Regions from separate parts of the Pseudomonas sp. MH9.2 genome, predicted to be linked through region 2. Evidence: predicted binding sites of a transcription regulator. Region 2 holds the regulator's gene; the other holds the start of a gene.
What was found. The regulator sigma-54, encoded in region 2, starts transcription at its own class of promoters, with help from an activator protein. The targets are predictions, from matches to a motif close to ANTGGCATNNANNTTGCTNT.
Positions count from the first base shown of each region.

Region 1: flgB (flagellar basal body rod protein FlgB) is a predicted target of sigma-54. The motif match lies at 6,146-6,165, and genes of this name have one in related genera.

Region 1 covers NZ_CP133784.1:1,251,521-1,259,259, reverse strand. The annotation lists gene RHM55_RS05775 (MFS transporter) at 7-1,365, shown strand; gene RHM55_RS05770 (flagellar brake protein) at 1,474-2,223, opposite strand; gene RHM55_RS05765 (flagellar protein FlgN) at 2,308-2,775, opposite strand; gene flgM (flagellar biosynthesis anti-sigma factor FlgM) at 2,825-3,148, opposite strand; gene flgA (flagellar basal body P-ring formation chaperone FlgA) at 3,291-4,052, opposite strand; gene RHM55_RS05750 (chemotaxis protein CheV) at 4,132-5,061, shown strand; gene cheR (protein-glutamate O-methyltransferase CheR) at 5,116-5,943, shown strand; gene flgB (flagellar basal body rod protein FlgB) at 6,210-6,617, shown strand; gene flgC (flagellar basal body rod protein FlgC) at 6,621-7,064, shown strand; gene RHM55_RS05730 (flagellar hook assembly protein FlgD) at 7,080-7,739, shown strand, end outside.
Region 2 covers NZ_CP133784.1:2,311,972-2,319,710, forward strand. The annotation lists gene mlaE (lipid asymmetry maintenance ABC transporter permease subunit MlaE) at 1-321, opposite strand, end outside; gene RHM55_RS10800 (ABC transporter ATP-binding protein) at 321-1,130, opposite strand; gene RHM55_RS10805 (KpsF/GutQ family sugar-phosphate isomerase) at 1,447-2,421, shown strand; gene kdsC (3-deoxy-manno-octulosonate-8-phosphatase KdsC) at 2,421-2,957, shown strand; gene lptC (LPS export ABC transporter periplasmic protein LptC) at 2,967-3,539, shown strand; gene lptA (lipopolysaccharide transport periplasmic protein LptA) at 3,526-4,068, shown strand; gene lptB (LPS export ABC transporter ATP-binding protein) at 4,068-4,793, shown strand; gene RHM55_RS10830 (RNA polymerase factor sigma-54) at 4,981-6,477, shown strand; gene hpf (ribosome hibernation-promoting factor, HPF/YfiA family) at 6,558-6,866, shown strand; gene ptsN (PTS IIA-like nitrogen regulatory protein PtsN) at 6,879-7,340, shown strand; gene rapZ (RNase adapter RapZ) at 7,343-7,739, shown strand, end outside.

The sequences.
Region 1 (7,739 bases), 1.1 Mb from region 2:
ACGTCGATGCGTCAAATCTGGAAGTCCTTTCGAGCGCTTTATTTTGCCTCGCTGATGATGCTCATCGGCTCGGGTCTGTTAAGTACCTATCTTGCTTTGCGCCTGGCGGCCGACCAAGTCGATAGTCTGTGGGTCGGCGCTTTAATGGCGGCCAACTACTTCGGTCTGGTACTGGGCGGCAAGATCGGTCACCGGCTGATTAGCAGGGTCGGGCACATTCGCGCCTACGCCACGTGCGCAGGTATTGTTGGTGCTGCGGTGTTGGGGCACGGTCTGGTCGACTGGTTGCCTGCGTGGCTGTTCCTGCGGGTCATCGTGGGCCTGGGGATGATGTGTCAGTACATGGTCATCGAAAGCTGGCTGAACGAGCAGGCACACGCCAAGCAACGCGGCATTGTGTTTAGCGGTTACATGATCGCGTCTTACCTTGGCTTGGTGCTGGGTCAGCTGATTCTGGTTATTCACCCGTCTTTGGGCCCCGAGTTGCTGATGCTGGTCGCGCTGTGCTTTGCCCTTTGCCTTGTGCCGGTGGCGATGACCCGCAGTATTCACCCGGCGCCCATGCACCCGGCGCCGCTGGAACCCCGTTTTTTCCTTAAGCGGGTGCCGCAATCGTTGAGCACCGTATTGGGGGCAGGGCTGATCATCGGCTCGTTCTATGGTCTGGCGCCGCTGTATGCCTCCCAGCAGGGTTTGTCTACCGAGGCGGTGGGTTTGTTCATGGGTAGCTGCATTCTTGCGGGGCTGTTAGTGCAATGGCCGCTCGGCGCCTTATCGGATCGCTATGACCGTGCCTTGTTGATTCGGATTTTTGCCGGCGCGCTGGCCTTGTTGGCTTTTCCCTTGGCGGTCATGCCGCAGGTGCCTGTGGAAGTGTTGTTCGGGGTCGGCTTCTTCGCATCTTTGATGCAGTTTTGTCTTTATCCGTTGGCCGTGGCCTTTTCCAATGACCACGTTGAAGGTGAGCGCCGTGTGTCGCTGACCGCCATGTTGCTGATGACCTACGGTATTGGTGCCAGCATCGGCCCGTTGGCTGCGGGCGTACTGATGAAGATGTTCGGCAGCAACATGCTCTACGCTTTCGTCTGTTTTGCTGCCGTGATTCTGGTCTGGCGCATCCGGCCTAAGGCGGTGACCAATCTGCACCAGGTCGAGGACGCGCCGTTGCAACACGTTGCGATGCCGGACAGCATGTCCAGCTCACCGTTGGTGGTCGCGTTGGACCCACGTGTCGATGAACAGGTGGTTCAGGAGCAGATGCAGACAGCAGTCGAACCGCAAGAAGGGGCTGAAACCGAAGGCGAGCGGCAAGCGGAATCGCAGTCGACGGCTTCTACAGAAGAGAGCGCTGACAAGCCTGTTTGATAGCGGAGATTGCGCAATTGAGTGATTGAGCTGCGGGGGGAGAAGCGGTATTCGGATAGCGCGATTGCGGCGGTTATTCACCGCAATCGCTGATACTGCAAATACTGATCAGAAGTCGTCGTCTTTATCGAAGCGCCGCGCTTCTCGCTGCAGCTGGTAAACGAATCGCTCAACCTGGCGCTGTACCAGGCCGCTCATGTTGTGGAAGCGCACACCGGCGAACGTGATGTTGATTCTTTCTTCGAAATGCAGGTAACGCAACTCGACAGGCGTGCTCATGTTGCCAAAAGGCAGGCCTGCAACAAAGCGTTCGTACACTTGGCCCAGTTGCAGTTGCTCGGAAATATCACCTTCAAACCGCAATTTGCAGCCCGTGGCAGAGATATCCAGGAGCTTGCCGTTCAGCGCCGACTTGATTTTGTCGCCATTGATTTCAACGTTGACCAGTTGAGCCAATTTCAGTGCTGCGCGAAAGGCGTTGCGGCGCTGGTGATAAACCACTTCCGTCGGCATGGAGCCACGATAGCAGCGATGACCGTCATGATCGTCAATGGTCAGCGTCTCTTCGCATTCCCACGCAATCCGAACACCGTCATGAAAGCCTTCGATGCGAAACGGTTCGCCGCTGGTCAAGAAACGCTCGCCGTCGCGAGGGATCATTTCGTCGAGGGCAATCCCATTGCCGTCGCGATTGACCTCGATCAGGTAGCTTTGAAAGCGCTGACTGCGCTCATGAAAGGTAATGATCAGGGGGTCATGGCTGTCTAGCAGTAACCGCAGATTTGCGGCAATTTCCAAAGGTGTGGTGAGTACCTTTGGTGGCTGCGGATCATCTTCCGCGCTTAAGGCATTGAACACGGTTCATCCATCTCCAGGCAAAATACGACAGCACGTAATCGAGGGGCATTTTGCCAGCATGTTGGGTGCCTTGATACAGTAAAATTACGCTTGGCTCAGCGGGCGTGGCTTATGGACGCTGGATGTCGACCCACGGCTGTCATATAACATTGGCGTTTCACCGCCGGTAATAATTCTCATCTGATGGGCCGTGGAGGCCTGCTGAAGCTTGATCGAGTGACCATTGAGCTCGTTGCTGGCCCGACAGTCGCTCATCAGGGCGCTGAGTACGTCACCTTGGCTGAGCAACTCTTCACCGATCGATGAATGACTCGCCAGTTCCTCAAGGCCTTGACGATCGGGCCTCAGATTCAGGCTGGCAAGAATCTGGCTGCGTTTGCGGCCATGCTGCTCAAGCATGATTACCAGCGACTGTTTCTGCGCAAGAATATTTTCGAGTAAGAACATATCCCGACCATGCAGCGCCAAGGATTCGGCTTGCAATAGTTCCAACAGCTGTTGGGCCGGTGCAATATCGTCGGTAATCAGTTGCAATAGAGTCGTATCGTGCATTGCATGCTCTGGGTTTTAGGCGTCCAAAAGCCCTGGCGCAGGCCTTCGGCTAGCGCTGGGCTTCGAAATTAAGCAGCTTGCTGGCTACGCGACCGCTGTCGACCGTATAGCTGCCATCGGCAACGGCCTGTTTCAACTCGGCCACACGGGCACTGTTGACAACGGGCTGACCGCGCAGCTTGTCGCTAATAGTCTGCAACTGTTGAGCCTCGTTACTAAGATGCACGGCTTCCCCACTCGACGTGGTGACCGCTTCGGTGGTGGCTTTCGCGCTGGCGGAGGTTGCGGCATTGCCGGTCTCCTTGACATTGCCGGTACGCGAACTCGTCGACACGGAGGGGGAGCTGTTTAAACGACTAAAGTCGATGACCATGGTTGAGAACCTCTAGGTGTTTGGACGCTTGCCATGTTTTCGGCCAAACACAAGAAAACTTTAGGTGCGTTATTGAAGTCGATAAAAACGCTCACTGACACAGACTGTCAGTTTAGGAAACTCCGCGCCATCCCGCCAGCGATCACAAGGTCACTTCAACTTGCCCAGGTGCTGTTACACGCGCTTTGATCACCCGTTTCGAGTTCAGGTTCCGTACCCTGATCTGTTCACCCAAGCCTCCATCGGACAATGCCTCGCCAGGCATGCGGACCAGCAGTGTACCGCTCTTGGCAATGATCACAACTTGATCGCCCTTGCGTATCACTTCTGCCTGTTCCATCTGCAGCGGGGTAATGATCTGCCCATTGACCATTTGTCGGGTCATTTTCTGCCCGATCGCCTCGTCAAGCGACGTGATATATCCCTGAGGCATCTGGCTGATATCGCGCTCGCTCAGGGATACGTCGTCTTCGCCTATGATGCCGCCACGCTTGAGCGGGCGTTTGACGATCACGACTTGACGAAATAAATGTACCTGGGCCGGTACGTATACCGTCCAGGGTAATGATCCTTCGCAACGAACCTTGACGGTCACACGTCCTAGAGGCTGAGCAGGACTTTCGAGGCTCGCTGTCAATTCCTTGTCGCACTGTGTCAGTGTCATGCGCGGATCGAGCTGGTTGACCTGAATTTGGTAGCGGCCTTCGGTTTGGGTCGTTGCCAGATAATCCTCTATGGAGAATTCAAGAAACCCTTGGGTCACGCCGATAAGTTGATCAGAAAGGCTCAAAGGCTCGCTCTGTGCGAATTGGCCGCCACTAAAAAGCCACAAAACGGCCACAGTGCAGCGTAAGCTGCCGTAGCCAGATGCCATGCGTCGGGAAAATGTCGTTTTTGCATTCATAACAGTTAAAAAGCAAGGCCCGTGCCGCTTAGTCATTTTGGCAATTATGGGTTCGAAGCTTTGATTCAGGAGTAAGGGCATGGCTGGAGTAATGGATTCGGTGAACCAGCGCACGCAGCTGGTGGGGCAGAACCGTCTTGAGTTGTTGTTGTTCCGTCTCAACGGCCAGCAGCTCTACGGGATTAATGTGTTCAAGGTCAGGGAGGTGCTGCAATGCCCTAAACTGACCGTGATGCCCAAGTCCAACCCAGTGGTGCGTGGCGTTGCAAATATTCGTGGGGCGACCATTCCGATCATCGATCTGGGGATGGCAACAGGCGCGAAGGCATTGGAGCGGGGTGTGAATGACACCTTCGTTATCATTACCGAGTACAACACCAAAATTCAGGGTTTTCTGGTGCATTCGGTGGAGCGCATCGTCAACATGAACTGGGAGGAGATCCATCCGCCGCCCAAGGGAACGGGACGCGATCATTATCTGACCGCAGTGACCCGAGTCGATAACCAGTTGGTCGAAATCATTGATGTGGAGAAAATCCTCGCGGAAGTAGCGCCGACTTCGGAAAGTATTTCGGTCGGTGTTGTCGATGAAGAAACACAGGCCAAAGCGCTGACCCTTCGAGTGCTGACCGTCGACGATTCGTCGGTTGCGCGTAAGCAGGTGACACGCTGTCTGCAGACAGTCGGGGTCGAGGTGGTAGCCTTGAATGACGGTCGTCAGGCGCTGGATTACCTGCTACGCATGGTCGAAGAGGGCAAGAAGCCTGAAGAGGAATTTTTGATGATGATTTCAGACATCGAAATGCCCGAGATGGATGGGTATACCTTGACTTCGGCAATCCGCAACGATCCGCGCATGCAAAAAATACACATCATCCTGCATACTTCCTTGTCGGGAGTGTTCAACCAGGCGATGGTCAAGAAAGTCGGTGCCGATGATTTTCTTGCCAAGTTCCGGCCTGATGAGCTTGCCGCTCGGGTAGTTGATCGGATCAACGCGGTGAAATAATCGCCAAAGGGCGCCGCCCTTTGGCTGGACGCAAGATTGTAAGAGGCGGTTTCTTTGTCTACAGGTAATTTGGATTTCGAACAGTTCCGGGTCTTCCTGGAAAAAGCCTGTGGCATTTTGCTCGGAGAGAATAAACAGTATCTGGTCTCAAGCCGTCTCAACAAACTCATGGACCAGCAAGGCATCAAGTCGCTGGGGGAGTTGATTCAGCGAATCCAGGCTCAGCCTCGCAGTGGTCTGCGCGAGCAGGTCGTGGATGCAATGACCACCAACGAAACGCTCTGGTTTCGCGACACCTATCCGTTCGAAGTCATGAAGAACAAAGTGCTTCCAGAGGCGATCAAGGCCAGCCCGAACCAGCGCCTGCGTATCTGGTCGGCGGCGTGTTCTTCAGGCCAGGAACCGTACTCGTTATCGATGACGATCGACGAGTTCGAGCGTAGCAACCTCGGTCAGCTAAAACAGGGCGTGCAGATCATCGCTACCGATCTTTCGGGGTTGATGTTGAACAACTGCAAGACGGGCGAATACGACAGTCTGGCGTTGGGTCGAGGGCTATCCCAAGAGCGTCTGCAGCGTTTTTTCGATCCCAAAGAAGCGGGGCGTTGGGCAATCAAGGCGCCCATCAAGAGCCGGGTCGAGTTTCGCTCTTTCAACCTGCTCGACAGTTATGCAAGCCTGGGGAAATTCGACATCGTTTTTTGCCGCAACGTGCTGATCTATTTCTCGGCGGAGGTGAAGAAGGACATTCTGTTGCGTATCCACAGTACGCTTAAGCCCGGTGGCTACCTGTTTCTCGGGGCATCGGAAGCGCTGAATGGTTTGCCTGAGCATTATCAGATGGTTCAGTGCAGTCCTGGGATCATTTACCAGGCGAAGTGATCGCTGCGCTAAAAAAGAGACCTTAGGGTCTCTTTTTTTACATCAGCTAAACCGTTGCGGCTCTTCTGGGAGGAAGCGGCAATGGCAAGAAAACGGCGCTGTGCTTGCCGCTTTATCCCTTTATAGCGGAAATGCCTTGCCGCTTTTCTGTCGTTGCCGCCCCAGGATAGCTCGCAAACCCTTGATTTATGGCGCTGGCGAAGCTGGCACGCTGATTGCTTTGTGACTGATACGAAATTCAGGTCAGCCGCTAAAGGTTTCCCGACATGAGCATCAGCTTCGATAAAGCGCTAGGCATCCATGAGCAAGCCCTTGGCTTTCGCGCTCAGCGTGCAGAGGTCTTGGCCAACAACATCGCCAACGCCGACACGCCGAACTATAAGGCGCGAGATCTTGAGTTCTCGGCCGTGCTCGCAGCGCAAAGCGATAAAACCAAGAATGGCGCGTTTGGCCTTAAAACGACCAACAGTCGGCACATCGACGCCGAGGGTCTGAGCGGTGGCGACGGCGCGCTGCTGTATCGCACACCTAGCCAACCTTCGCTTGACCAGAATACCGTCGATACGCAGGTTGAACAGGCCAGCTACGCACAGAACGCCGTAGGCTTCCAGGCCAGTTTCACCCTGCTCAACAGCAAATTCAAAGGGCTGGTGTCAGCCCTTCGTGGAGAGTAATTCATGTCCCTTGCAAGTGTTTTTAACATTGCCGGCAGTGGCATGAGTGCTCAGACCACGCGCCTGAACACCGTGGCCAGTAACATTGCCAACGCCGAAACAGTCTCGTCGAGCATGGATCAAACCTACCGCACCCGTCACCCCGTGTTTGCGACCGTGCTTCAGGGGCAGGGCAGCGGCGACAGTGGTTCGCTGTTCGGCAGTCAGGACGAAGCGGGTCAGGGTGTTCAGGTCAGCGGGATCATCGAAGATCCGAGCAACCTCGAGGCACGTTATGAGCCAACGCATCCGTCGGCTGACAAGAACGGTTATGTCTACTACCCCAACGTCAATGTTGTTTCGGAGATGGCCGACATGATCTCGGCCAGCCGCTCGTTTCAGACCAATGCGGACATTATGAATACCGCCAAAACCATGATGCAGAAGGTCCTGACCCTGGGTCAGTGATAAGAGGCGCAGTCGATGACAACTACTAGCAGCGTCGGTCAGTCGGTTCTGGATCAGCTTCAGAAAACGGCAAGCTCAAGCAACACAGGCACCACCAACAAAACGGGGACTGCCTCACTGGGCAAAGATGCATTCCTGCAACTGCTGGTTACGCAGATGAAGAACCAAGACCCTCTCAGTCCGCAGGACAACACGCAGTTCGTTTCTCAGTTGGCTCAGTTCAGCAGCCTTGAGAGCATGCAGAACCTGAGCAGTACGGTTGATACGATTGCCAGTACTTATCAGTCGTCCCAAGCCTTGCAGGCGTCCTCTCTGGTTGGGCGTTCGGTGATCGTCAGCAGCGGTTCGGCAGTGGTCGATACCACGAAGGGCCTGACCGGTTCAGTGGTCGTCCCGGCGTCGAACTCGTCGACCACGGTCAAAATCTCCGACGCGAGTGGGAACCTGGTCGACACCATCGATCTTGGTGCGCAGGCGGCGGGTACTACCAGCTTTACCTGGAACGGTCAGAACAGCGATGGCACGACTGCGGCGTCAGGTACTTACAGCGTCGTCGCCACAGGTACTGCCAATGGTACGGCCACTGCCTTGAGCACCTATCTGCCAGCCACCGTCAACAGTGTGACGATGGGTGTCAGTGGTGCGGAAATGACGCTCAACCTGGCAGGCGGCAGC
Region 2 (7,739 bases):
AACCACAGGCCCCAACTCACGCAACAGGGTCAACGCAACCATCTGCCCGACGGCCTGCTCCGAGCCATATTTAGTCAGGATGTTGAAGCCTTGAAGCGCCAACACCATGCCAATGAAGCCCCCCGAGACCACAATGATCAGCAGGGACATGACGCCGATTGAATGCAGCTGCCTGACCAGCAGTTGAAAACTGCCGCCAATGCCGCCTCGGCCGAACAACACATGAACCAGAAATATGCCCGAGCGCCCCAGCACCGTAATGCTATCGATCGCAGCGTGCCCGAATAGACGAATCCGCTCCAGTAGTGACTTTCTGCGCATCAGCGCTTCCCCAAAAGTTCGTCGCGATAATCCGGTGCCGGATAGTGAAATGGCACAGGGCCATCAGGTTCGCCGGTCATGAATTGGTGAATACGAGGGTTGTCCGAGTTCATCAGTTCCTCGGGGGTCCCCTGCCCCAATACCTCGCCATCGCCCACTACATACAGGTAGTCCGCGATACTCGCTGTTTCGGCAAGGTCGTGGGACACCACAATACTGGTGATCCCCAACGCATCGTTGAGCAACCGAATCAAGCGCACCAGCACCCCCATGGCAATAGGGTCCTGGCCCACGAAGGGTTCGTCGTACATCAGGATTTGCGGGTCAAGGGCAATCGCCCGAGCCAATGCCACACGGCGCTTCATGCCGCCAGACAACTCGTCGGGCGTCAGCTCGATGGCACCGCGCAGTCCGACCGCTTGCAATTTGAGCAAGACGATGTCGCGGATCATTTCTTCCGGCAAATCGGTGTGCACGCGAAGCGGAAAGGCCACGTTTTCGAACACATCGAGGTCCGTGAACAAGGCGCCACTCTGAAACAGCACGCCCATTTGCTTGCGTGCGTCGAACAGGTCGCTGCGCGACAATTTCGGCAGATTCTGGCCGTTGACCCACACTTCGCCTTTGCTGGGACGCAACTGCGCACCCATCAAACGCAGCAAGGTCGTTTTGCCACAGCCGGAAGGTCCCATGATGCCGGTGACCTTGCCCCGAGGAATACGAATATCAACATTATTGAAAATGCTGCGCGTCCCGCGCATGAAGGTGACACCCTTCAGCTCGACCGCGTAGGCGTTATCGGCACTCATCTAAACTCCTTGCGATGCAGCCTCACACTCTGACGCCAGGTCCGTGCCGCAAGACACGCGCAGTGGCTGTCCGGGGGGCAGAACCGGCGGCGAACTATACCACCGCCCGCGCGCGCGGCCCACGGTAGAAGCCTCTTTCGTTAAGGTGCGAGACAGATAATTCGAACAATTGCAAAACGTCCTACAAAGGACACAATCAGTCCGCGTATACCTGACCTGATTTACGGCGCACAACAAAGTCGGACGATCAAGCGTGAGGGATTGAGCCATTACCGCTATAATCGCCGCCTTTTCATCAGGCTGACCGATTTTTGACATGAGCCAATCCTGCGACCTGATTCAAACAGCACAACGCACCATCCGCCTCGAAATAGAAGCCGTAGAAGGCTTGCTGGCCCATATCGACGCAGATTTCGTACGCGCTTGCGAGATGATTCTGGCCGGTACAGGCCGTGTCGTAGTGGTCGGCATGGGCAAGTCCGGGCACATCGGCAACAAGATTGCCGCCACCCTGGCAAGCACGGGCACCACCGCGTTCTTCGTCCACCCGGCTGAAGCGAGCCATGGCGACATGGGCATGATCACCCGCGACGACATCATTCTGGCGATTTCCAACTCGGGTTCGACCGCCGAAATCGTCACCTTGCTGCCACTGATCAAACGCTTGGGCATCAAGATGATCAGCCTGACCGGCAACCCTGATTCGCCGCTGGCCAAGGCCGCAGAAATCAATCTCAACGTTTACGTCACGCAAGAGGCCTGCCCACTGAACCTGGCCCCTACGTCCTCGACTACCGCCGCACTGGTGATGGGCGACGCACTGGCGGTCGCCCTGCTCGAAGCGCGCGGGTTCACGGCGGAAGACTTTGCCTTCTCCCACCCTGGCGGCGCGCTTGGCAGACGTTTGTTGCTCAAAGTCGAACACGTCATGCATACCGGTGAAGATTTGCCAAAGGTTCAACGCGGCACGCTGCTGCGTGATGCGCTGATGGAAATGACCCACAAGGGCTTGGGCATGACTGCCGTTGTGGAGGCCGATGGCCGCCTCGCCGGGATATTTACCGACGGCGATTTGCGCAGAACCCTGGACCGCAGCATCGATATTCGTCAGGCGAGCATCGACGAAGTGATGACACTCCATGGCAAGACTGCTCGCCCCGAGATGCTTGCAGCCGAGGCGTTGAAAATCATGGAAGACCACAAAATTGGAGCCTTGATCGTGGTCGACAAGAACGACCACCCTATTGGCGCCTTCAACCTGCAAGACCTGCTGCGCGCGGGGGTTATGTAATGAGCGAAGCGACGATGCAGGATCTGCTGCAACGCGGCAAGAACATCAAACTGGCCATTTTCGACGTCGATGGCGTGCTGACGGACGGACGCCTGTACTTTCTCGAAGACGGCAGTGAGTTCAAAACGTTTAATACACTCGATGGCCAAGGCATAAAAATGCTGATTGCCTCGGGCGTGCACACCGCTATCATCAGCGGGCGTCGCACACCGGTGGTCGAGCGCCGCGCGCAGAATCTGGGCATCCAGCACTTGTATCAAGGCCGCGAAGATAAACTGGTCGTTCTTGACGAACTACTTGCCCAACTCAATCTAAGCTATGAACAGGTCGCGTACTTGGGTGACGACCTGCCAGACTTGCCTGTCATTCGGCGCGTTGGCCTTGGCATGGCGGTCGCCAATGCGGCCAGTTTTGTTCGCCAACATGCCCACGGCATTACTCAGGCTCGCGGCGGCGAAGGCGCGGCGCGCGAATTTTGCGAGTTGATCCTTAGCGCTCAAGGCAGCCTTGAAGCGGCCCACGCCGCCTACTTATAGAAGTCATTTATGCTGAGTAAAAAGATTCGCCGGTTTTTGATTCTGGGCGTGCTTGCGCTGATGCTGGCGGCCGCAGGCTACTGGAACATCAGCCCTGAAACCTTTCTGGAGCAGCGGGCTGCACCCGTTGACCCGGCCGCCATCGACTTTTATGCGATGAATGCTCACAGCCTGCAGTTCCTGCCGGACGGCAAGCTTCAATACGACATGACCGCCGACAAGGTCGAACATGTGCAGATTTCCGACATCACCCTGCTGACCAATCCAGATCTGCAACTGTATCGCGGCGCCCTCTTTCCCTGGCATGTCCAGAGCAAGAAGGGAGAAGTGTCTCCCGGCGGCACCGAGGTCGAGCTCATCGATTCAGTACGTATCGCACGCACTGACGAAAAAAACCGGACAACGATTATTACCAGCAGTCGAATGACTGTATTCCCACAGAAGCAATATGCGCAGACCGAGCAAGCCGTTAGAATCGACGGTTTCGGCGGCGTATCCACTGGCACGGGTATGAAAGCGTATTTGAACGACGGCAGGATGCACCTGCTGTCCAACGTAAGAGGACAGTATGAGGCTCGTTAAAACCCTCCCTTTTTTGCTCGGTTTGGGCGCAGCACTGGGAAGCGTGAGCGCCTGGGCTTTGCCGACGGACCGCGATCAGCCTATTCATATTCAGTCTGACGATGCGCAACTCGATGACAAGCAGGGCATTGCCACCTACAAAGGCAATGTCATCATCACCCAAGGCTCCATGAAGATCACGGGCAACACCGTGACCATCACCCGGACGCCAACAGGTGAAGTCGACGTATTTACCGCCGTTGGCAATCTTGCTTACTACGAACAGAAACCTGCCGTCGACAAGCCTATCGTTCAAGCGTACGGCGTGACCATCCAGTACTTCGCCGCCCTTGACCGGATCATCCTGATCGACAAGGCCAAGGTCATCAACGACGGCAATACGTCCGAAGGCGAGAAAATCGTCTATGACACGACGAAACAAATCGTCAATGCCGGCCGCGCCAACGGAGCCAAGGTGACGGCACCACGTCCGCGGATCGACATGGTCATCCAGCCGAAAAACAAACCCGCACCGCAGAAGGCTCCGTAATGGCGACGCTTAAAGCCCAGCATCTGGCTAAAAGCTATAAGGGTCGCCAGGTTGTGCGCGATGTCAGTCTCTCGATCGAGAGCGGGCAAATCGTGGGGCTGCTTGGCCCTAACGGTGCTGGCAAAACCACCTGTTTCTACATGATCGTAGGTTTGGTCCAGGCCGATCAGGGTCGCGTCTTGATCGACGATCAAGACGTCAGCCATCAACCCATGCACGGTCGCGCACGCGCCGGGATCGGCTATCTGCCGCAGGAAGCCTCGATTTTTCGCAAACTGTCGGTTGCCGATAACATCATGGCGATCCTCGAGACCCGCAAGGAACTCGACCGTACAGCGCGTCGCAAGGAGCTGGAAAGCCTGCTGCAGGAGTTCCACATCAGCCACATACGCGACAACCTGGGCATGAGCCTGTCCGGCGGTGAACGCCGTCGTGTGGAAATCGCTCGCGCCCTGGCGACTTCGCCAAAATTCATCTTGCTCGATGAACCGTTTGCCGGTGTCGACCCCATTTCCGTCGGCGATATCAAGCAAATCATTTATCACTTGAAAGCCAAGGGCATCGGCGTACTGATCACCGATCACAACGTACGTGACACCCTGGATATTTGTGAAACCGCTTACATCGTCAACGACGGGCAACTGATCGCTGAGGGTGATTCAGAAACCATTCTGGCTAACCAACTGGTTAAAGAGGTTTACCTCGGCCATGAGTTCCGCCTGTAAGCTCTGCGGTGTTTCGCTCTTCATCGGCGACGGACGCTAGGGTGCAGTGCTGACAAGAACATTAATTGTCATCACGCTCTAGGCAAACACTTAGGTTTCAGGCATATAATTTGCTTAAGTTGGCGCTTCGGCGCCCTGTAGTGGATGGCGCATGTGCGCCGGCGAAATAAGGTGTTAAGCCCCTGCCATGAAACCATCGCTAGTCCTGAGAATGGGCCAGCAGCTGACGATGACACCGCAGCTGCAACAGGCCATCCGCCTCCTCCAATTGTCGACCCTGGACCTTCAACAGGAAATCCAGGAAGCGTTGGAGTCGAACCCTATGCTGGAACGCCAGGAAGAAGGCGACGACTTCGACAATGCCGATCCGTTGGCCGACAACATAGAGAAACCCAATCCTGACGTACAGGAACCTACCTACCAGGAGCCCGCCCCGACGGTGGACAACCTGGAAGAAGGCGACTGGAACGACCGCATCCCCAACGAGCTGCCCGTTGATACCGCTTGGGATGACGTGTATCAGACCAGTGCCAGCAGCCTGCCCAGCAGCAACAACGACGATGACGAATGGGACTTCACCACTCGCACATCGGCCGGCGAGAGCCTGCAAAGCCATCTGTTGTGGCAATTGAATCTGGCCCCCATGTCCGATACTGATCGGTTGATCGCCGTCACGCTGATCGACTGCATCAACAATCAGGGCTACCTGGACGAGTCGCTTGAGGAAATCCTCGATGCCTTCGACCCGGAAATGGATGTCGAATTGGATGAAATCGAAGCAGTACTGCACCGTATCCAGCAATTCGAACCCGCGGGTATCGGCGCTCGCAACCTGAGCGAATGCCTGTCACTGCAATTGCGTCAGCTCCCCGCGAAGACTCGCTGGCTGGCCGAGGCACAACGCTTGGTCGGAGACTTCATCGACCTGCTTGGCAGCCGCGACTACGCTCAGCTGATGCGGCGCATGAAGCTCAAGGAAGACGAACTGCGCCAGGTCATTGAACTGGTGCAGAGCCTCAACCCGCGCCCAGGCTCGCAGATCGAGTCGAGCGAGGCCGAATACGTTGTGCCCGACGTGATCGTGCGCAAAGACAACGAGCGCTGGCTGGTAGAGCTCAATCAAGAGTCCGTGCCCCGTCTGCGGGTCAACCCCCAATACGCAGGGTTCGTCCGCAGGGCCGACACCAGCGCTGACAACACCTTCATGCGCAATCAGTTGCAAGAGGCACGCTGGTTCATCAAGAGCCTGCAGAGCCGCAACGAAACGCTGATGAAAGTGGCCACGCAGATCGTCGAGCACCAGCGCGGCTTTCTTGAGTATGGCGACGAAGCCATGAAACCCTTGGTTCTGCATGACATCGCCGAAGCGGTAGGCATGCACGAATCGACGATTTCACGTGTGACCACGCAAAAATTCATGCATACCCCGCGCGGTATTTACGAACTGAAATATTTCTTTTCCAGTCACGTAAGCACCTCAGAGGGCGGAGAGTGTTCGTCCACGGCCATTCGCGCGATCATCAAAAAACTGGTAGCTGCGGAAAATCAGAAAAAGCCGTTGAGTGACAGCAAGATCGCTGGTTTACTGGAGGCACAAGGCATTCAGGTAGCTCGGCGCACGGTCGCTAAATACCGCGAATCACTTGGGATAGCACCTTCAAGCGAACGCAAGCGATTGATGTAAGGGTGGCCGTACGCCGTAGCGTTCCAGTGGTAGGCATTCAAGCCTGCCTCTTTATGTACTGGCAACGAAGGAGACGCTGTATGCAAGTCAACATCAGTGGACACCAATTGGAAGTGACCAAGCCCCTGCGCGAATACATCGAGCTCAAATTCAAGAAGCTCGAAGGGCACTTTGACAAGATTACCAATGTGCAGGTAACGATGGCAGTCGAGAAACTGAAACAGAAAATCGAAGCCACACTGCACATCCACGGTGGAGAGGTGGTCGCTAACGCAGAACATGACGACATGTATGCGGCAATCGACCTACTCACTGACAAGCTGGACCGACAATTGCTCAAGCATAAGGAAAAGCAGCAGAACATCCTGAAAGGTGCGACTGCTCGCTAACACCCACAACCCATGATCCGACTTGAAAATATCCTGACTGCCGGCCGTTCACTCGTGAACGTGCCGAGCAGCAGTAAAAAAAATGTTCTTGAGCAAGTTGCCAAACTGATCGGCCGTGAAACGGAGCTTGATTCGGACTTGGTACTCACGAGCCTTATTGCCCGCGAAAAACTCGGCTCGACCGGTTTCGGCAATGGCATCGCCATCCCGCATTGCCGGCTGGCGGGCTGCCCAATGCCCATCAGCGCCCTCCTGCACCTCGACACCCCCGTAGATTTTGACGCCATCGACGGCAGGCCTGTAGACCTGCTTTTTGTCCTTCTAGTCCCGGAAGCCGCCACCGACGAACACCTGGAGCTGCTGCGCCAGATAGCCAGCATGCTCGACCGCGCCGATGTGCGCGACCGCCTACGCAGCGCCCAAAGCGATGAAGCGCTTTATCAAGTGGTGCTGGACGTGCAGAACGGTCATTAATGATGCGCATGATCATCGTCAGCGGCCGATCCGGCTCCGGCAAGAGCACAGCACTGGATGTACTGGAAGACAACGGCTTCTATTGCATCGACAACCTGCCTGCAGGCCTGCTCCCGGAGCTGGCTGAACGTGCCCTGATTCATACCGAACTGGCTCAGCCGCTGGTCGCCGTGTCCATCGACGCGCGCAATCTGCCGAGCCATCTGTCGCGTTTTCCCGAATTACTGGAAGAGGTCCGCAGCCGCCACATCCAATGCGATGTGCTGTACCTCGACGCCGATGAAGAGACCCTGCTAAAACGATTCTCTGAAACCCGTCGTCGCCACCCCCTGAGCAGCACCAACCGCTCGCTTGCCGAAGCGATACGTGACGAGAGCAACCTGCTTGGGCCGATCATCG